DNA from 4 places in the Prochlorococcus sp. MIT 1011 genome. Region 1 is predicted to be linked to each of the others. Evidence: predicted binding sites of a transcription regulator. Region 1 holds the regulator's gene; each other region holds the start of a gene.

What was found. The regulator NtcA, encoded in region 1, controls nitrogen genes in cyanobacteria. The targets are predictions, from matches to a motif close to GTANCNNNNGNTAC.
Region 2: a site for NtcA is predicted at 2,523-2,536, ahead of SIB75_RS11345 (ferredoxin--nitrite reductase). Genes of this name have one in related genera too.
Region 3: a site for NtcA is predicted at 2,474-2,487, ahead of urtA (urea ABC transporter substrate-binding protein). Genes of this name have one in related genera too.
Region 4: a site for NtcA is predicted at 1,805-1,818, ahead of SIB75_RS05195 (DUF4278 domain-containing protein). Genes of this name have one in related genera too.

What each region holds. Positions count from the first base shown of each region.
Region 1 is NZ_CP138983.1:1,599,712-1,603,930, forward strand. Features, by position in the region: gene SIB75_RS09600 (hypothetical protein) at 1-283, opposite strand, end outside; gene SIB75_RS09605 (DUF3084 domain-containing protein) at 284-1,210, opposite strand; gene ntcA (global nitrogen regulator NtcA) at 1,262-1,993, opposite strand; gene SIB75_RS09615 (cob(I)yrinic acid a,c-diamide adenosyltransferase) at 2,298-2,888, shown strand; gene dcd (dCTP deaminase) at 2,895-3,488, shown strand; gene thyX (FAD-dependent thymidylate synthase) at 3,491-4,129, shown strand; gene SIB75_RS09630 (thioredoxin domain-containing protein) at 4,126-4,219, opposite strand, start outside.
Region 2 is NZ_CP138983.1:1,931,097-1,935,315, reverse strand. Features, by position in the region: gene SIB75_RS11360 (aminotransferase class IV) at 1-737, shown strand, start outside; gene cobA (uroporphyrinogen-III C-methyltransferase) at 759-1,544, opposite strand; gene SIB75_RS11350 (CbiX/SirB N-terminal domain-containing protein) at 1,541-2,353, opposite strand; gene SIB75_RS11345 (ferredoxin--nitrite reductase) at 2,589-4,219, shown strand, end outside.
Region 3 is NZ_CP138983.1:232,722-236,940, forward strand. Features, by position in the region: gene SIB75_RS01220 (urease accessory protein UreD) at 1-576, opposite strand, end outside; gene ureE (urease accessory protein UreE) at 679-1,128, shown strand; gene SIB75_RS01230 (urease accessory protein UreF) at 1,141-1,812, shown strand; gene ureG (urease accessory protein UreG) at 1,812-2,429, shown strand; gene urtA (urea ABC transporter substrate-binding protein) at 2,563-3,840, shown strand; gene urtB (urea ABC transporter permease subunit UrtB) at 3,919-4,219, shown strand, end outside.
Region 4 is NZ_CP138983.1:856,124-860,342, forward strand. Features, by position in the region: gene purT (formate-dependent phosphoribosylglycinamide formyltransferase) at 1-1,051, shown strand, start outside; gene SIB75_RS05185 (hypothetical protein) at 1,044-1,301, shown strand; gene SIB75_RS05190 (hypothetical protein) at 1,395-1,625, opposite strand; gene SIB75_RS05195 (DUF4278 domain-containing protein) at 1,927-2,097, shown strand; gene SIB75_RS05200 (hypothetical protein) at 2,818-3,087, shown strand; gene SIB75_RS05205 (nitroreductase family protein) at 3,239-3,790, shown strand; gene SIB75_RS05210 (DUF1499 domain-containing protein) at 4,051-4,219, shown strand, end outside.

The DNA of each region.
Region 1 (4,219 bases):
TTTCCCAATATCTAAACCTTGCTCTTAAAGTTGATCCTTTCTCATTAACATAATTTATATTAAAAAGATTTTTTCGTTTCAATTCATTCTTTATAAATTTACAATTAGTTCCATCACCAATGATGATCTTGCTAATATTATAATTTTCATTCCAAAAAGAAACTAATTCATAACATTTATTCAACGAAGCTATGCCTGCCTCAATTACTTTTCCGGATTGAATATTAGCCAATAATAAGCCACATTTTTTTTTACCTGGATCTATTGATATATAAAAACTCATTTAATTCTTCTTTTTTATAATTCCTTCTAAAGATTTCAGCTCTAATGATACTGAGACTTTATCTGCACTTTGATTATTATCAACAGCCCTAGCAATAATTTGGAAATCCCCTTTTTTTTGATTAACTAGATATTTTCCTAAATTATTAATTTGATTAGCATTAACTTGCAACTCAGAACTTAACGATCCTCGACGCCTTACCTCAGCCAAAGTTGAAGCAATTAAAAGATTAATCTTTTTACTAATAGATTCAGCATCAGAATCAGATAAAGATATATTTTCTAGAGCAATAACTTCTCCTTTTCTTGTAATGATTTTATTTAATGTGACTTCAGGAAATGCATAAACATAATTTTCACCTCTAAGTATATTTCCTGCTGATTTAATCCTAACTACCCAACTCCTATTATCAGCTATTTTATTTTCAAGCTTCTCAATATCATCTTTACGAACTAATAATATTCTTCGATAAGTAGACTGATTTGTTTTTAATAAGTTAAAAGCATAAAGATTAGCCTTCTGTAATATACTTTCTATAAATTTTTTTATATCACTATTTTTATTTAGTTTAACAGTCTTAGTAACTAAAGTTTGACCACTACTTATTACTACATTTCCACTTCTAAAAGCATATAGATTTTTTTCTAATTTTTTTAATTCTTTTTCACTATCTATAATCTTTTCTCGAATATCCTCTAATTGAAATAGTCCTATCCTTAAATCCCTATCAAATACAATCATAGTTGCAAATGAAATAGCACTAATAATACTTCCAGTAAAAACAGTTATTAAAACAGCTGTACTTTTTGGCCTTAATTTAAAAATACTTAAACGAGCCTTGCCAACTTTAGAACCTAAACGATCTCCTAGAGTAGAAAGTATTCCACCTAGGATTAATATTAAAAGAATTTTCAGCCAGACAGTCACAGAGAGGAAGAAGAATTAATCAAACCTCCTAAACCTTAGTATGTAATGGCTTCAATTAAATCTTTTTGCTAACGCTATTGGATCAAATATAGTTATTTTTTTCCTATCTATTGCCAATAATGACGAGCTTTTTAACTCACCTAGTAGTCGTGTAATAGTGACTCTGGTTGAACCTATTGCTTCAGCAATAGCTTGATGAGAAAGTCTCAAGTCAATTGTTACTCCCTTTTCCCCAGGTACACCAAAGTCTCTACATAAAACAAGCAAAAAACTTGCAAGCCTAGAGGACATATCTCTATGAGTTAACGTTTCAATCATTGTTTCGGTTTGAAGTACTCGACTTGATAACCCTTGGAGAAGCAACAAACCAACTGAAGCATCTTGTTCAATTGCATTCCTTACTGATGTTGCTGGGGCCGATACAAGCTCAACACGAGTAAATGCAACAGCATGATAAAAACGATCTGATCTATTTCCTGTCAATAAAGATAAAACACCAAAAAGACTATTTTCTCTCAATAAAGCAACTGTAATTTCTTCACCTGTTTCATATACCCTACTTAAACGAACAGCACCACGCCTAATCAAATAAACCCTTTCTGCAGGATCACCAGGAAAGAAAATTGTTTTTGACCTATCTACTACTTCAGTAGAAACACCATCAAGAGACTTAATTACGTCCAACAAAGTTTGGTTCGGAGGCAAAGATGATGATGAATTAACAGCCATCTGGCTATTTTTGGGTTGGTTGAAACGCGTAAAGCCACGAAAAGAAGTGACCATATTTAATTTATCGTTCTGAGAACATTAAGTAGTTGTGAAAAAACGATATGTAGCCATAGAGACTTTTTTCAGCCTTAATCCTCCACTCAACCCTTTTCTTTGTAAAAATTCTAACTTTTAATACTATAAGCTTAAAATAAAATTGAAAACTATTAAAAAAATTTCATCTCTTGCTTCAAACCGCTTCAAGTCTAAAACATATTTGACGCCAAAATTTTTTCATACACCACAGATGGTGTTGTCTTGGTTGATTTGAAATTTTATAGCGCTAGGTTAAGAAGAGGTCATTAAGATCGAATTTGATATGAATGCAGGATCAAGCATTAATGCTCAAAGGAAGGATTTATCACCGCCCATGGGCTCATCGCTTAGAGCAGTTCCCCATACGCCTCCTTTACAACTAGTTAAAACTCAAGGACAAGTACAAATACATACCTCTCCTTTTAGAGGTAGTTTTTCAGTTGTTTTAAGTGAGGCTTTACGGTCTGCTGGATTAGGAAGCAAAGTCTTAATATCTCAATTTTTGAAAGGCGGAGTTAATCAAGGTCCAAATGGAGCAATCAATCTTTGTGGTCGATTAGAATGGCTGAGGCCAGCTATTGAAACTTGCTTGCCAGGAGAGTTCCCTGAAGAAAATTTGTCCCTAAAGAAAAAATCTGAAGAGAAAGCCATTAAAGAACTATGGGAATTTTGTAAAAAACGTATAGTTGAAAAAAGATTAGATAAGATCGTGCTTGATGAGATTGGAGTAGCAATTAACCTAGGTTTTATTGAAGAAAATGATTTGATTTCTATGATCAATAATCGCCCATCATCTACAGATGTCATTCTTACAGGACAATCAATCCCTTCTAAAGTGATTGAGATGGCTGATCAAATTACCGAATTACGCTGAAATTAAATGTTAAAGAACGATCTTTGGATTTCACAGCAGGCTTCTTTAGGAATGCTTGAACCATTTCAGGAAAAACTAATAAGACATCTGGAACCTGAATTAAAAAAATCACCTGTTTTAAGCTTTGGTTGCTCATCGTATGGATATGATTTGCGTCTTTCTTCAAAAGAATTTTTGATTTTCAAACATGTTCCTGGAACAGTAATGAATCCAAAAAAATTTAATCCTGCAAATTTAGAATCTACTGATTTAAAAGAAGATGAGGATGGTAAATACTTTATTTTACCTGCCCACTCTTATGGTCTTGGTGTGGCATTAGAGAAAATGAAAGTTCCGCCAAATATTACTGTTATTTGCCTTGGTAAAAGCACTTACGCTCGCTTGGGAATAATTGTCAATACAACCCCTGCAGAAGCAAGCTGGGAAGGTCATCTAACTCTTGAATTTAGTAATAGTTCTGGTGCTGATTGCAGGATTTATGCAGATGAAGGAATCTGTCAATTACTGTTTTTTGAAGGTGACCCTTGCGAAACTACTTATAGTGATAGGCAAGGCAAATATCAACATCAACAAGAGAAAGTAACTCTAGCAAAAGTTTAAATATGAGTCTTGTTCAATTAATAACTTCAACACCAGATGCCGAGAAAAGCATGGCATACATAGCTAGAGTAAGCAATCCCAAAAATCAAGATAACAATGATTTTAGTAAATTATTGGGATATTGCATTAAAAATGAACATTGGAGTGTATTTGAGCAAGCTTATATGACTTTACAAATAGAAACCACAAGAGGAATCGCCGCGCAAATATTAAGACATCGGTCATTTACTTTTCAAGAATTCTCTCAACGATATGCAGATAGCAGACAATTAGGAGAAATACCCATACCAGAATTAAGAAGACAAGATAATAAAAATAGACAAAATTCTATTTCAGATTTATCAGAAGAAGTTATTAATCAATTTAATGAGAAAATCAAACGTCAATTCAATCTAAATAAAAAACTTTATGAAGAAATGCTTGAAGCTGGAATAGCAAAAGAATGTGCGAGATTTGTACTTCCACTTGCTACACCAACTAGGATTTATATGACAGGTTCATGTCGTTCTTGGATTCATTACATCAATCTAAGAACTGGCCATGGGACGCAAAAAGAACATATGAATATTGCACAAGAATGTAAAAATATTTTTTCGCAAGTATATCCAGTAGTTGCTTCAGCTTTAAATTGGCAAAATTAGTTATGATTTCTAGGAGCTTCAGATTTAATAATATTGTTAAAACTTTCCCTGCTAGAGGAATTTACTGAAGGTAAATTACTTGAATTTGAT
Region 2 (4,219 bases), 330 kb from region 1:
TCAACTTTGCAGATGGAATCTTTGAAACGATTTTCATTTTGAATGGAGTTCCGCAGCTTCTGAATGAGCATTTAAATAGATGGGAAGAAAGTGCAAGTATTTTAGAAATGAATCCCCCGCCATCAAAAGAATGGTTGATTTCACTCATTGAAGATGGCATTAACCGATCGCAATTAAATAATGTCAATGGAGTAATTCGTATTAATTGGACTCGAGGAGCATCAAAACAACGTGGAATTGATATCAGCAAGACAAGCCATCATAGTTTTTGGTTGGAGATAGATTCTTATCAACCAAATTTTGAATCTATATCTACAATAATTAGTCAAACTGAAAGAAGAAATTCTTTTAGCCGATTGAGTTTTTGTAAAACATTTTCCTATAACCAAGGAATTCAAGCGCGCATAGAAGCAAAGAATGCAGGCTTTAATGATGCAATATTATTAAATAGTCAAGGTGAAATATGTTGCGCCACTACAGCAAATATATTAGTAAAAAGAGAAAATAATTGGTTGACTCCACCATCTAATAGTGGTTGTCTACCTGGCATAATGCGTCAACGAGGAATTGATTTGAATATAATAAAAGAAGCTCTCATTGAAGCGACACCAAAAGATAATGATGAATGGTTTTTAATTAATAGTTTAAGTTGTCGTCCGATTCAAAAAATAAACAAAAAAGAATTAAAAATATCAACTAACCCCAAAGAATTTTGGCTGAGTTTATTAAAAATCTAAAAATAATATCTGACAAACTATCTATATAGGAATTGGAAATGTCACTTCAGCTGGCTTTGGAGAGCAAGCCTCTACTTGAAAATCCACAACTGAACCTATTACAACAATCGCAGGAGACCTTAAATTTTCTTCTTGTACTCGGTCAAAAAGCTTTACCAAAGGGCTCTTAATATAACGTTGACCAATTACAGTCCCCTGCTCAATAACTGCCGCAGAAGTCTCAGGATGCATACCACCAGCAATCAACTCTGCTGAGATAAATTTTAAATTATGAACACCCATATATATAACGATTCCATCACTGGATTTCGCTAAAGATCGCCAATTTACAGCTGGGCGTTTTTTATCAATCCCCTCATGTCCAGTCACAAAAGTGACTGAAGATCCAGCAAGTCTATGAGTAATAGGTATCCCAACATAAGCAGGAGCAGCTATACCTGATGTAACCCCGGGTACTACTTGTACTGGAACCCCTTTTTTATGCAGATAAGAAGCTTCTTCCGCACCTCTACCAAACAAAAATGGATCACCACCTTTTAATCTAACAATGCAAGAATAACTCTTTGCTAAATCAAACAAAATATCATTCGTTGTCCTCTGAGGAACCGAATGATGACCACGCCTCTTACCTACTGAATGAAGTTGACAATTTGAAGAAACTAATTCAAGTAGCTCTACAGGAACTAAAGAGTCGTATACAAGCGCATCACATTTACTAATTAGTTTTTGCGCTTTAACTGTTAATAAATCGGGATCACCAGGACCTGCTCCGACAAGATACACAGTGCCAAACTGATGTGTATTCATGGCAAGTTACCCAAAATATTAACAAGACCACCATGAATAATATCAATCTCAAGCAAAGATTTAAGCTGCTCTCCTTGACTATCAATTTCTACATTTTTGTTAGGAGTCAAAAGATAGGGAATAGGAAGATAATTCTTCTCCTTTTTAAAAATATCTTGATTCCATCTAGACCATGAATAAAGAGGAATATTTAGGAATTTTTCTAAGGACTTAAGAAAAATACTTGAAGTATCTGAAGAGACAGGGTGATGAATCAATGCAGGTTTAACAAAAGGACTCTGACTAGTTATCAGATCATCTATTAATGATAGCCATGGTATAAAAGAACCTAGGAAAGGAAACAATTTTATATTTTGTCCATCTTCTTGCAAACGTTTAAATATTTTTGGTACATCAATACAAACATGACTTCCAGGTAACAAAAAAAGAGGAACTAAAAACACTGATCTATTACCGATGTCAATTTGTTCTGGATTGTCATCAGTTAAAGCCTCTATTGAAACAGAGCGATTTTTAAGCCTTTTTAATTGGTCAACCAAAGAAAGAAGAGATGGATGTATCGCACCACCTCGAGAACCATGAACTAATAAATGTAAATGGTGAGGAGGCTCACAATTAATTCTATTTGGTAACAAAGACAACTGTTGATGGACATCTGAAGATGTATTAGTACTTTCAACTAATTTATTAAAATTGAGATGATGAGAAATTCTAGATACTCGAGAACAAATAATTTCAGGCGAGGAGAGGGGGTTGATCGAAGAAAGACTCAATACAGAGGAAGAAAAAGATTCAAAAGTACTTTTCATAGAGACCTCTTTGCTATGAAAGAGGTTTGGGAAATGCTCAAAAGTGGAGCGATTAGAAGCCTCGGAGAAATTGGACGCCAATACTAAATGGGTAAATTTGAAAACCAATTAATCAATTAAATAGATATGTACGTTGTATTAGATGTTACCAAAAAGAATAAACAATTTGGTAATAACTGATACATACAAAGTTTAGGTTTTGACGGTTAATTAATAATATTAATTACAGATTTTGATGACTCAGTACTATCTAGAAGGTAAAAAACTAAATCAAGTTGAAAAAAATAAAGCTGCTAAGGATGGACTTGAAATAGGAAAGGATATAGATAAATTTGCTGAAATGGGTTGGGAGGAAATGGATAAAACTGATTTAGAATTAAGATTGAAATGGTATGGAATGTTTTGGAGGCCAAAAACACCTGGCAAGTTCATGTTAAGGCTAAGAATACCTAATGGAATAATTAATGCAGAACAGCTAAAAGTAATTGCATCAATTGTTGCTAGATATGGAGAAAATGGAAGTTGTGATATAACAACTAGACAAAATATACAACTTAGAGGTGTCTTAATTAGTGATTTACCTGAGATATTAAATAGATTAGAAAAAGTAAACATATCAACAACTCAATCTGGATTTGATAATCCAAGAAATGTTACTGGCAATCCAATCGCTGGGGTTGATCCGGAAGAAATTATAGACACAAGAAAATATACCTCAAGAATGCAAGATCATTTAACTAATGAAGGCAAAGGAAATTCAGAATTTTCAAATCTTCCAAGAAAATGGAATACAGCTATAGCAGGTTCTAAAGATAATTTTCTTTTACATAATGATTTGATTTTTCATCCGGTAAAAATTAATAATATTTTAGGTTTTAGTGTTTGGATTGGAGGTGTACTTTCATCAGTAATGAATGAATATGCAGTTCCATTAAATGCCTGGGTTGAAGAAGAAAAAATTTATGAATTAACATCAATCATTATATCCCTATGGAGAGATAATGGAGAAAGAAATATAAGACCTAAAGGTAGGTTTAGATTTTATTTAGATAAAATTGGGATTGAGGAATTTAGAGCTCTTGTCGAAAAAAAATATGGAGAATTAAAAGAAGATCCAGGTTCAATATTTTCAGATAAACCAAGGTCATTTTTTGGAATTCATCCTCAAAAGCAAGAAAATAAATATTATGCAGGAATTCATGTGCCAGTAGGTCGCCTTTTGGCTGAAGATTTACAAGATCTAGCGAATATCTGCAATAATTTTGGTAATAAGGAAATAAGACTAACCGAAGATCAAAATATTATTTTTACTGGTATAGATAAAAATCTAATTGAGAAATTTAAGGAGCAATCTATCTTACAAAAGTTTCCATTAGAACCAGAAACGATTGCAGCAGGTACTGTTTCTTGTACTGGAAATACTTATTGTGGTTTCGCTCTGACAAATACAAAAGATCAAGCTTTAAAAATCTCTCATGAATTAGACAAAGAATTAGATTTGAAAGACGAATTAAAGATTCATTGGACAGGGTGTCCTAATAGTTGTGGCCAAGCCTACATGGGAGGAATTGGTTTAACGGGTAAAAAAGCTAAAGACAAAGAAGGAAAAACTGTTGAAGCTTATGATATAAGCATTGGTGGATCACAAGGACCTAATTATAAATTAGGAGAATTAATAAAAAAGTCTGTCCCTCAAGATGAATTAAAAGATGTACTAAAAGATTTACTTATTTCAAATTTTAAGGCAAAAGAAAAAATATTTTTAAGTAATAAATCTGATTCATTCTCTCGTTTTATGAATTGGTTTAGTCCTCTTGGCAAAGATAAAGCATTGATTAATAGAGCCAATGGTAGCCCCGACATCTT
Region 3 (4,219 bases), 570 kb from region 1:
GCGATCACTAAATTCATAATGCTTTCCTTCAGTATTCTCCCTAAAGATTTCCAAAGATGATCTCCATACTCCACTACCAAGTTCTTCTCCCGCAGCAGTCCTTCCCAAGCGAACCAAATCAACACATAAAAAGCTCGATGAAGGATCAAGATTAACAGTCATATTTTGTTCGAAAAGACCTCCCTGATAGACAATTAATTCTTGAGGGATCCATTCAAAGTCAGAATTTCTTTCAATTTGAAAAAAACATTTTTGATTTGCCCATCTTCCTTGCGGATTTAGTTTTGATCTACCTCTGCTTCCATAAACTTTTTGAGCTGCTACCGAAGAACAAATAGCACTGCTATTTTCTTCAGCATTTATATTTATTGTGAGTTGGTCACCTCCAACAATTCCACCAGCACTATGGAGAATTGGTATTTCGCATCTCCCATCTTTTTTATCATTGAAAACCTTCATTAATTTTAATGGAGCAGTGCATTTTGCTTGATGAATTGTTTTGACAATATCTCTATTGTTAGACTTTGGCTTCTTGTAAAGCCTTAGATCACAAGTTCCATGCCATTGAGAGGTCATTAAATAGATTTATCGTTTTTGTTTAATTGGTTTTGAGAAAATAATAAATTTCTGATCTGGTAGACATGATCTATAAAATTGAAATCTATAAAGAATTGAAGCTTGTCTCACGAATTAATCTATCTCACTAAGAGAATTAGTGCTCAAGTCATTGGACAATGCCTCTTACTTCCTTTGTCTGCAAAAGAGAGGACTCAGCTTAGGGGCAAACGATCAACTTTAGATGGAACTGATGTGATGTTAAATTTGCCTAGAGGAGGAGGCCGCTTGATCCCTGGAGAGGTATTGAAAAGTGAGAATTCACAAATTTTTGTAAGCATAGAGGCTGCTCATGAAGATGTAATAAGAATTAGCTCAGAAAATAGATTGAAATTGTTAAAAGCTGCTTATCATTTAGGCAATAGACATGTTGAGATTGAGTTGCACGATAAAGAGTTATATTTACTCAATGATGTAGTTATGAAAAAGATGTTAGAAGGCCAAGGCTTTTCAATAGAAACTTTTCAAAGACCTTTTTCTCCTGAGATAGGTGCTTACGAGTATGAGGATTGATTAATTCAGTTTATGAAACTTGAGCTTTTACAATTAATGAGCCCATCATTACCAATTGGCGCCTTTAGTTACTCAGAAGGGTTAGAATGGCTTGTTCAAAATAAAAAAGTGTATGACGAGACGACACTTTTCAATTGGATTGAAAGTGAACTTTCTCGAGGTCAAATAACAATTGAGGCCAGCTCAATTTCGCACTTAATGAGAGATTTAGCGAATTGGAGTGATCATACAGATGTTCAATATAAGTTAATTATTGAAGAGTGGAATTCTTGGCTTGGTTCATTAAGAGATTCTCCGGAGGTTAGATCTCAACAAAAACAAATGGGCGAATCTTTACTACAGCTGTTAATTGATCTGGATCATCCTCTTCCTGATCATGAAAAGAAATTGATATGGCCTATAGCTTGGGCTTGGGCTGGAGTATGCTTGGACATAACTCAAATTGATATGGTGGAGGGTTATTTATATAGCTGGGTAGCCAATCAATTAAGTGCGGCATTAAGGCTATTGTCATTAGGGCCAACAAAAGCTCAAAAGCTTCAAAAGAAATCTCTAGTACTTATTAAGTCTCAAGCAAGTTACTTATTGGAACAGAATCCTAAAGAAATTTGGGTTAGCGATGTAGGAGCTATTATGGCACAACAGTCGCATGTAGAACTTTATTCAAGATTATTTAGAAGCTAATGGAAAGTAAATTAAGAGTTGGAATAGCTGGTCCAGTTGGATCTGGTAAAACGGCTATCATTCAGAGACTATGTGAAAACCTTAAAGATCAATTAGAGATCGCCGTAGTAACAAATGATATCTATACTCAAGAAGATGCGAAATTTTTGACTAATTCAAAGGCTTTAGCACCAGAACGAATCAAAGGAGTGGAAACTGGAGGATGCCCACATACAGCGATAAGGGAAGATTGCTCTATAAACCGTATTGCGGTTGAAGAGCTAGAGCATAAATTTACAACTTTAGATTTAGTATTTGTTGAAAGTGGTGGAGATAATCTTGCTGCAAGTTTTAGCCCTGAGTTAGTTGACATATGTATATATATTATTGATGTCGCGGCAGGGGATAAGATACCCAGGAAAGGTGGACCAGGCATAACACGTTCGGATTTATTAGTGATCAATAAGATTGACCTCGCTGAAATGGTTGGCGCAAGCTTGAAAATAATGGAGAGGGATACTTTATTAATGCGGGAGAATCTTCCCTGGTGCTTTACCAATACAAAAACAGGGGAAGGGATAGAAATAATTGAAGAGTTTTTGTGTAATCAGATACCTTCTGATCGTCAAAAGGTATGAACGAATACTGAAATGCATCTTCGTTTACTGAAATAGCTAAAACAGTTTCATTTGCTACAAAAAGATGGGTGTTCAGTTGGATACTTTTCGTAAACCCCCAAGTTGGGCAAACAACGAATTTAGTTAGTAATTCATGAAGCTTTCAAAGCGCATTTTTGCAGGTTTAGCTACTGCCTCATTGGCAGTAACTGTTACTGCTTGTGGTGGATCAGATTCCTCAAGCAACTTTGATGACACCGTAACTGTTGGAATTCTCCACTCCTTATCGGGGACAATGGCAATCTCCGAATCAACTCTTGTTGATACAGAGAAAATGGCTATTGAGGAAATTAATGCAGCTGGCGGTGTAACAGTCGACGGTAAAAGCTATAAAATTGAGTACATCGTTGAAGATGGTGCATCGGATTGGCCTACCTTCGCTGAGAAATCCAAGAAGTTAATTGATCAGGATGGAGTACCAGTTGTCTTTGGCGGCTGGACTTCTGCTAGTCGTAAGGCAATGCTTCCGGTTTATGAATCTAAAGATGCATTCCTTTATTACCCTATTCAATATGAAGCACAAGAGTGCTCCAATAACATCTTCTATACAGGAGCGACTCCTAATCAGCAATCTGAGCCTGCTACTGATTTCATGTACAAGCGCTCACCAGCGGCTGGAGGAGATTTCTTCTTAGTTGGTTCTGATTATGTTTTCCCAAGAACTTCTAACACAATTACTAAAGCTCAAGTTAAACAACTTGGCGGTAAAGTTGTTGGAGAAGACTATCTACCTTTAGGTAATACAGAGGTAGCTCCTATTATCTCCAAGATTAAAGTTGCTCTTCCTGATGGTGGAATCATCGTTAACACTTTGAACGGTGATCAAAACGTTGCTTTCTTTAAACAAATCCAGGACGCAGGAATTACTCCTTCCAATGGTTATTACGTAATGAACTACTCCATTGCGGAAGAAGAGATTAGTACGATTGGACCTGAGTTCCTTGAAGGCCACTATGGTGCGTGGAACTACATGATGTCTATTGATACTCCAGCTTCTAAGAAATTTGCTAAGAGTTTTAAGAAGAGATGGGGTAGTGATCGTGTCGTAGCTGATCCTCAAGAATCTGCTTATAACATGGTTTATCTTTGGAAGCAGGCAGTTGAAGATGCAGGAACATTTGATGACAATGCTGTTAGAGAAGCATTGGTTGGTCAGACATTCGATGCTCCCCAAGGGCCAGTAGAAGTCATGGCAAATCATCACCTATCTCAAACAGTGAGAATCGGTGAAATCAACGCAGAGGGTGGATTTACTATCCTTGAAGAAACTGGAGTAGTTGAACCACAAGCATGGAACCAAAAACATCCAAGTTCAAAAGGTTATGCTTGTGATTGGACTGATCCTAAGAAAGGTGAAAAATATAGGATGTGATTCAATTTTTGACTTATAAATAGATTCTAATAAGGAGCCTTCGGGCTCCTTATTTCTTTAAAAAAATCAACCAAGCTAGTGCAACTTATTCTTGAAAGCCTTTTTAATGGCGTTGCTATTGGCTCAGTTTTGCTCGTCGCAGCACTGGGACTAGCAATTGTCTTCGGTTTAATGGGTGTCATCAATCTTGCTCATGGGGAATTGATGATGCTTGGTGCTTATTCAACATACATAACCCAATTAATTTTCAAACAAGTTTCTTTCTTAAAACCTTTTTATGATTCGTATGTCATAGTTGCAATTGGTATTGCTTTTTTAGTTAGTGGAACAGTTGGAATTCTTTTAGAGCGAACAGTTATTAGACGTCTCTATGGAAGTC
Region 4 (4,219 bases), 740 kb from region 1:
TGATGCACCAGCCATGCAGATAGCTGATCAATTTGTAGTATTAAATATGAATAATGCTAGTGAATTAAAAGAAGTGATATATAAATGTAATCCTGATATAATTATTCCTGAAATTGAAGCTCTTGCAGTAGATGTATTAAAGGAAATCGAACAAAAGATAACAGTAATACCAAATGCAAGAGCTACTGCAATAACAATGAATAGAGATAAAATTAGAGATTTAGCTGCTAACGAATTAAATATAAGAACTGCAAAATTTAGTTATGCGATGAATCAATCTGAGCTTGATTTGCATGCAGAGGCGATTGGTTATCCTTTACTAATTAAACCAGTTATGAGTTCTTCGGGTAAAGGACAAAGCTTAGTTAATCATAAAAATGATTTGGCCCAGGCTTGGCATTTGGCTATTGAAAAATCAAGAGGTAAATCAAATAAAATTATATTAGAAGAATTTATAGATTTTGATTTAGAAATTACTTTATTAACTATTAGACAATTTAATGGTAAAACATTATTTTGTGCACCGATAGGACACGAGCAAAAGAATGGAGATTATCAATGTAGTTGGCAACCTGCTACATTAACTGAAAGTGTTTTAGATAAGGCTCAAAAGATAGCCAAATGTGTCACTGACAATCTTGGTGGAGTTGGTTTGTTTGGCGTTGAATTTTTTATTAAAGGTGAGGAGGTGATTTTTTCAGAGCTGTCACCAAGACCACATGACACAGGCTTAGTAACTTTGATTAGCCAAAATTTAAATGAGTTTGAATTACACCTTAGAGCTGTTTTAGGTATCCCAATTCCAGAAATAGTTTGTCATGAAGCTTCTGCGAGCAGAGTGATTTTGGCTTCCCGGACAACTTCAAACATAGCTTTTACGGGACTTGAGGATGCCTTAAGTCAATCGAATACAGGTGTATTTATATTTGGCAAGCCGAGCTCTACTGAAGGTCGTCGAATGGGAGTAGCTGTAGCAAATGCAGAAACCATCGATGAGGCAAAAATCAAAGCTGATAAAGCAGCTCAATCAATCCAATTCATAAATGAATAATTTTAATTCAGATTGTTTATCTGATTTCATTAAGTGCAAGTCGATTTGGTTTTTATTTTTGACAGAGTTAAATTGGAATCCAAGCGCAATTAACCCTCTTGAGTTGGTCCCTGAATCTTTTTGGCCTGAAGTTACGGATCTCTTGATTGAAGCTAGATATATTGGTCAAAGCAGGAATTATTACCTCAAAGAGTCTGATAAATATATGGATTATTTAAGTAAAGGTGGTAGGCCTTTTAAAGCGGATTGAAAAACATACATACTCTATTAATTCCTTACCAACTTCCTGTAGCCTCATAATTGTTAACATCTTTGTAACTGGCCTTGCCTAACAAAAACTAAATTACAATAGATTTATGGGGATAGAGGACCCAAAACTTCGTTTATTCATGCTGCTTTTGATCAATTTAATAGTGATAGTAGTTTTTAGAAACTGGGTATTAAATAACGAGGCTTTTGTGTGGTTACTTAATGGTTTACCTTCTTGAAGTGTTATGAAAGCATTTGATTCAATTTTTCTAAATATTGCTTCATCTGGGTTTAAGTCGTTAATTACTTTTACAATTTTTGCCATATTAGGATTCTTTTTTTGTTCTTTAATGACTTTTGTAATAAGAGGGAAAAGGTGGATGGTTGGTTTAGTTTAGAAAGAAAAAGAAGAGGATAACTAATTAACTTTCTAAGTGATTTAAGGGCGCTTTATAGTAAGAAATGCAACTATTTCGGTTAATACTACATAATTCACTGTTTTATGTATCACAAGGAACATCGTTTAAAGATAATTTCTGTTATTTTTGATACACGTTCAGCTAGATTTCAAGCTGCAGTAAGACTCGAGACATGGAACGGGGTCTTGAGCACTACGAGAAAGAGCAATGACTGTTCTTACTTACAGAGGCAAAGAGTACCTTCAACATAAAGAAGCTACTCCAAAAAAAGTTGTAGAACTTAGTTACAGAAGTAACATCTACACATCTAGGCAGGCAGAAGCTAAAAAGCAGATGCAAGCATCCTTAACTTACAGAGGTAATACATACCAAAAGTAATTTAAAGGAGATCTAAAAGGGGCATATATTGCCTCTTTTTTTTATGCTTATTTGCCCCATAAATATCTAGCTGAATAATAGTTTTTCTTCTATGTATTTTTGCTTGAGTTCTATTACTCTGGTTTTATGGGTGGCATCCGATGTAGAAATAATAATGACTCCGAAATAATCACAATGATTACTCAACAGTCATGGCCTAGTTGCAAGCTGCCTAAAACTCAAAAGGCACTTGAAGCTATTTATTCAATGCTCTGGAAAAGACCAAAGGTGTTTAGATGGTATTACAGGTCAAACTAATAGCTTTATTCAAGGGAAACCGAACACGCAAATCACTTAAAAGTTGTTGAAAATAATAATAAATCCTTTATTAATTAATGCAAAGATTATTTAAATCTAACAGTAGTGTATTGGCCTTGTTCATTTTTTTACCTATTACACCAAGTATTGCAGCTATTACTGTTTTTACACAGTCAGTTTTAAATGACAGACGTACTGAGGTAACGTCTATTTCCTATCATGAACAGCGAGTGATTGATGCTACTAGATATTAATGACTATTTTGCAGTTTGAGCAACCAGTAAAACTTATTATATGAATTTATTCATTGCTCATTAAAGCTTTATTTAAAGTCTTATTAAGTTTATCTCTACCTTAGTTTAAATACTCTTTACGTCATGAGATCAGTAGGTTACAAGTCATAAGTAACAGCTTTCTCAAAGTATGGTTTTAACGAAAAAGTTTAAGGCCTTTGATGACGCAATCTTAGATCTACATCCTGAGTTAAAAAAGGTTCTTAAACCTAATGATCACTATCCAGAGCTAGAAATTCTTCTAAAAAAAAGATCTGTAAATCTACCTTCTGGTTCCTTGAATACGAGGGTTATTATCAATAATGGAGAAATTGTCGAACGCGTATTCAAGACACCCATGGGCCAAGTCGTCTCGTTATTTTCAAAACCATCAAATGTAATTCTTGACAAAGTTGCTTAAAAAGTGATTTTCAACTAATCATGTTTTTTTAGATGTGAGATTCAAGCTGGAGATGATTTAAACGCCTTTTATTTATACAGGTCTCTAAACTAAACTTTTGTAAAATTTTCACTATAGCTAATAGTGTAGTTAATAACGTCAAGAAAAAATCATGGAAATAGCTGAAGCAATTAAAAAACGAAGGACCATTCATATCTTTTCCAAAAAAAGTGTTCCTAGCGAAGTAATTCAAAAATCAATAGTTGCAGCTAATCAGGCACCCTGCCACAGAAGGACCTTCCCATGGCGTTTTACCAACATTGGGATAAAAAAAAGGGAACTTCTATATCAATTACAGCTGACTCTGAAGTTTGGTGATAAGTCAATAGATGAATCTAGTTTAAAAAAAATAAAGGAAAAAATGCTTAACCCTTCCCATTTGCTTATTGCCACTCAAGTATGTACTGATAATCAAGCTCAAAGACTCGAAGATTATGCTGCTTGTGCTTGCGCGATTCAAAACCTGTCGCTTTCACTTGTCTCCGATGATGTTGCTTGCAAGTGGTCAACAGGAAAAATCACTAAAGACCCTAATACCTATCAAATCGCACAAATAAATTCAAGTGAGGAGAAAATTATTGGTTTTATTTGGATTGGATATGGAAATGAGCCGCCTTTAATCAATAGACCTTTAATTAGTACTATCTATAGAGAGAGGGATTAACCTTTTTTAACTCAAAGAAGAGAGATAATGAAACTGATAAGGAAGTGTTGAGGCCACACTGAAAACAATCATCATCATCCCTGTTTTATCTAATCGTGTCATGCTCAAAAATTGTTTTTACAAATTTAATCGAAGGATAGTTTTTGCACTGGCATTTTAGGTAGGGAGAACTAGACATCACTTAGTAATAAATTTCTGAGAAACAAGACCAAATGGGGGATAAACTTTTCTCATGATCAATATGTGAACTCACAGAAAATATGCCAGATCCTAAATCAGGTCTTAGTCCCTGTTTAAATCCGCTTAATTGCGTTTTTTTTCAAAAAGAATTTGATGATGTTGACAAGACCTTTGAGCAACTTATTAGGATTGCCCAGGAAATTCCTAGAACCAAAGTTTTAGAGGTTAATGATAAATATTGGAAAGGGG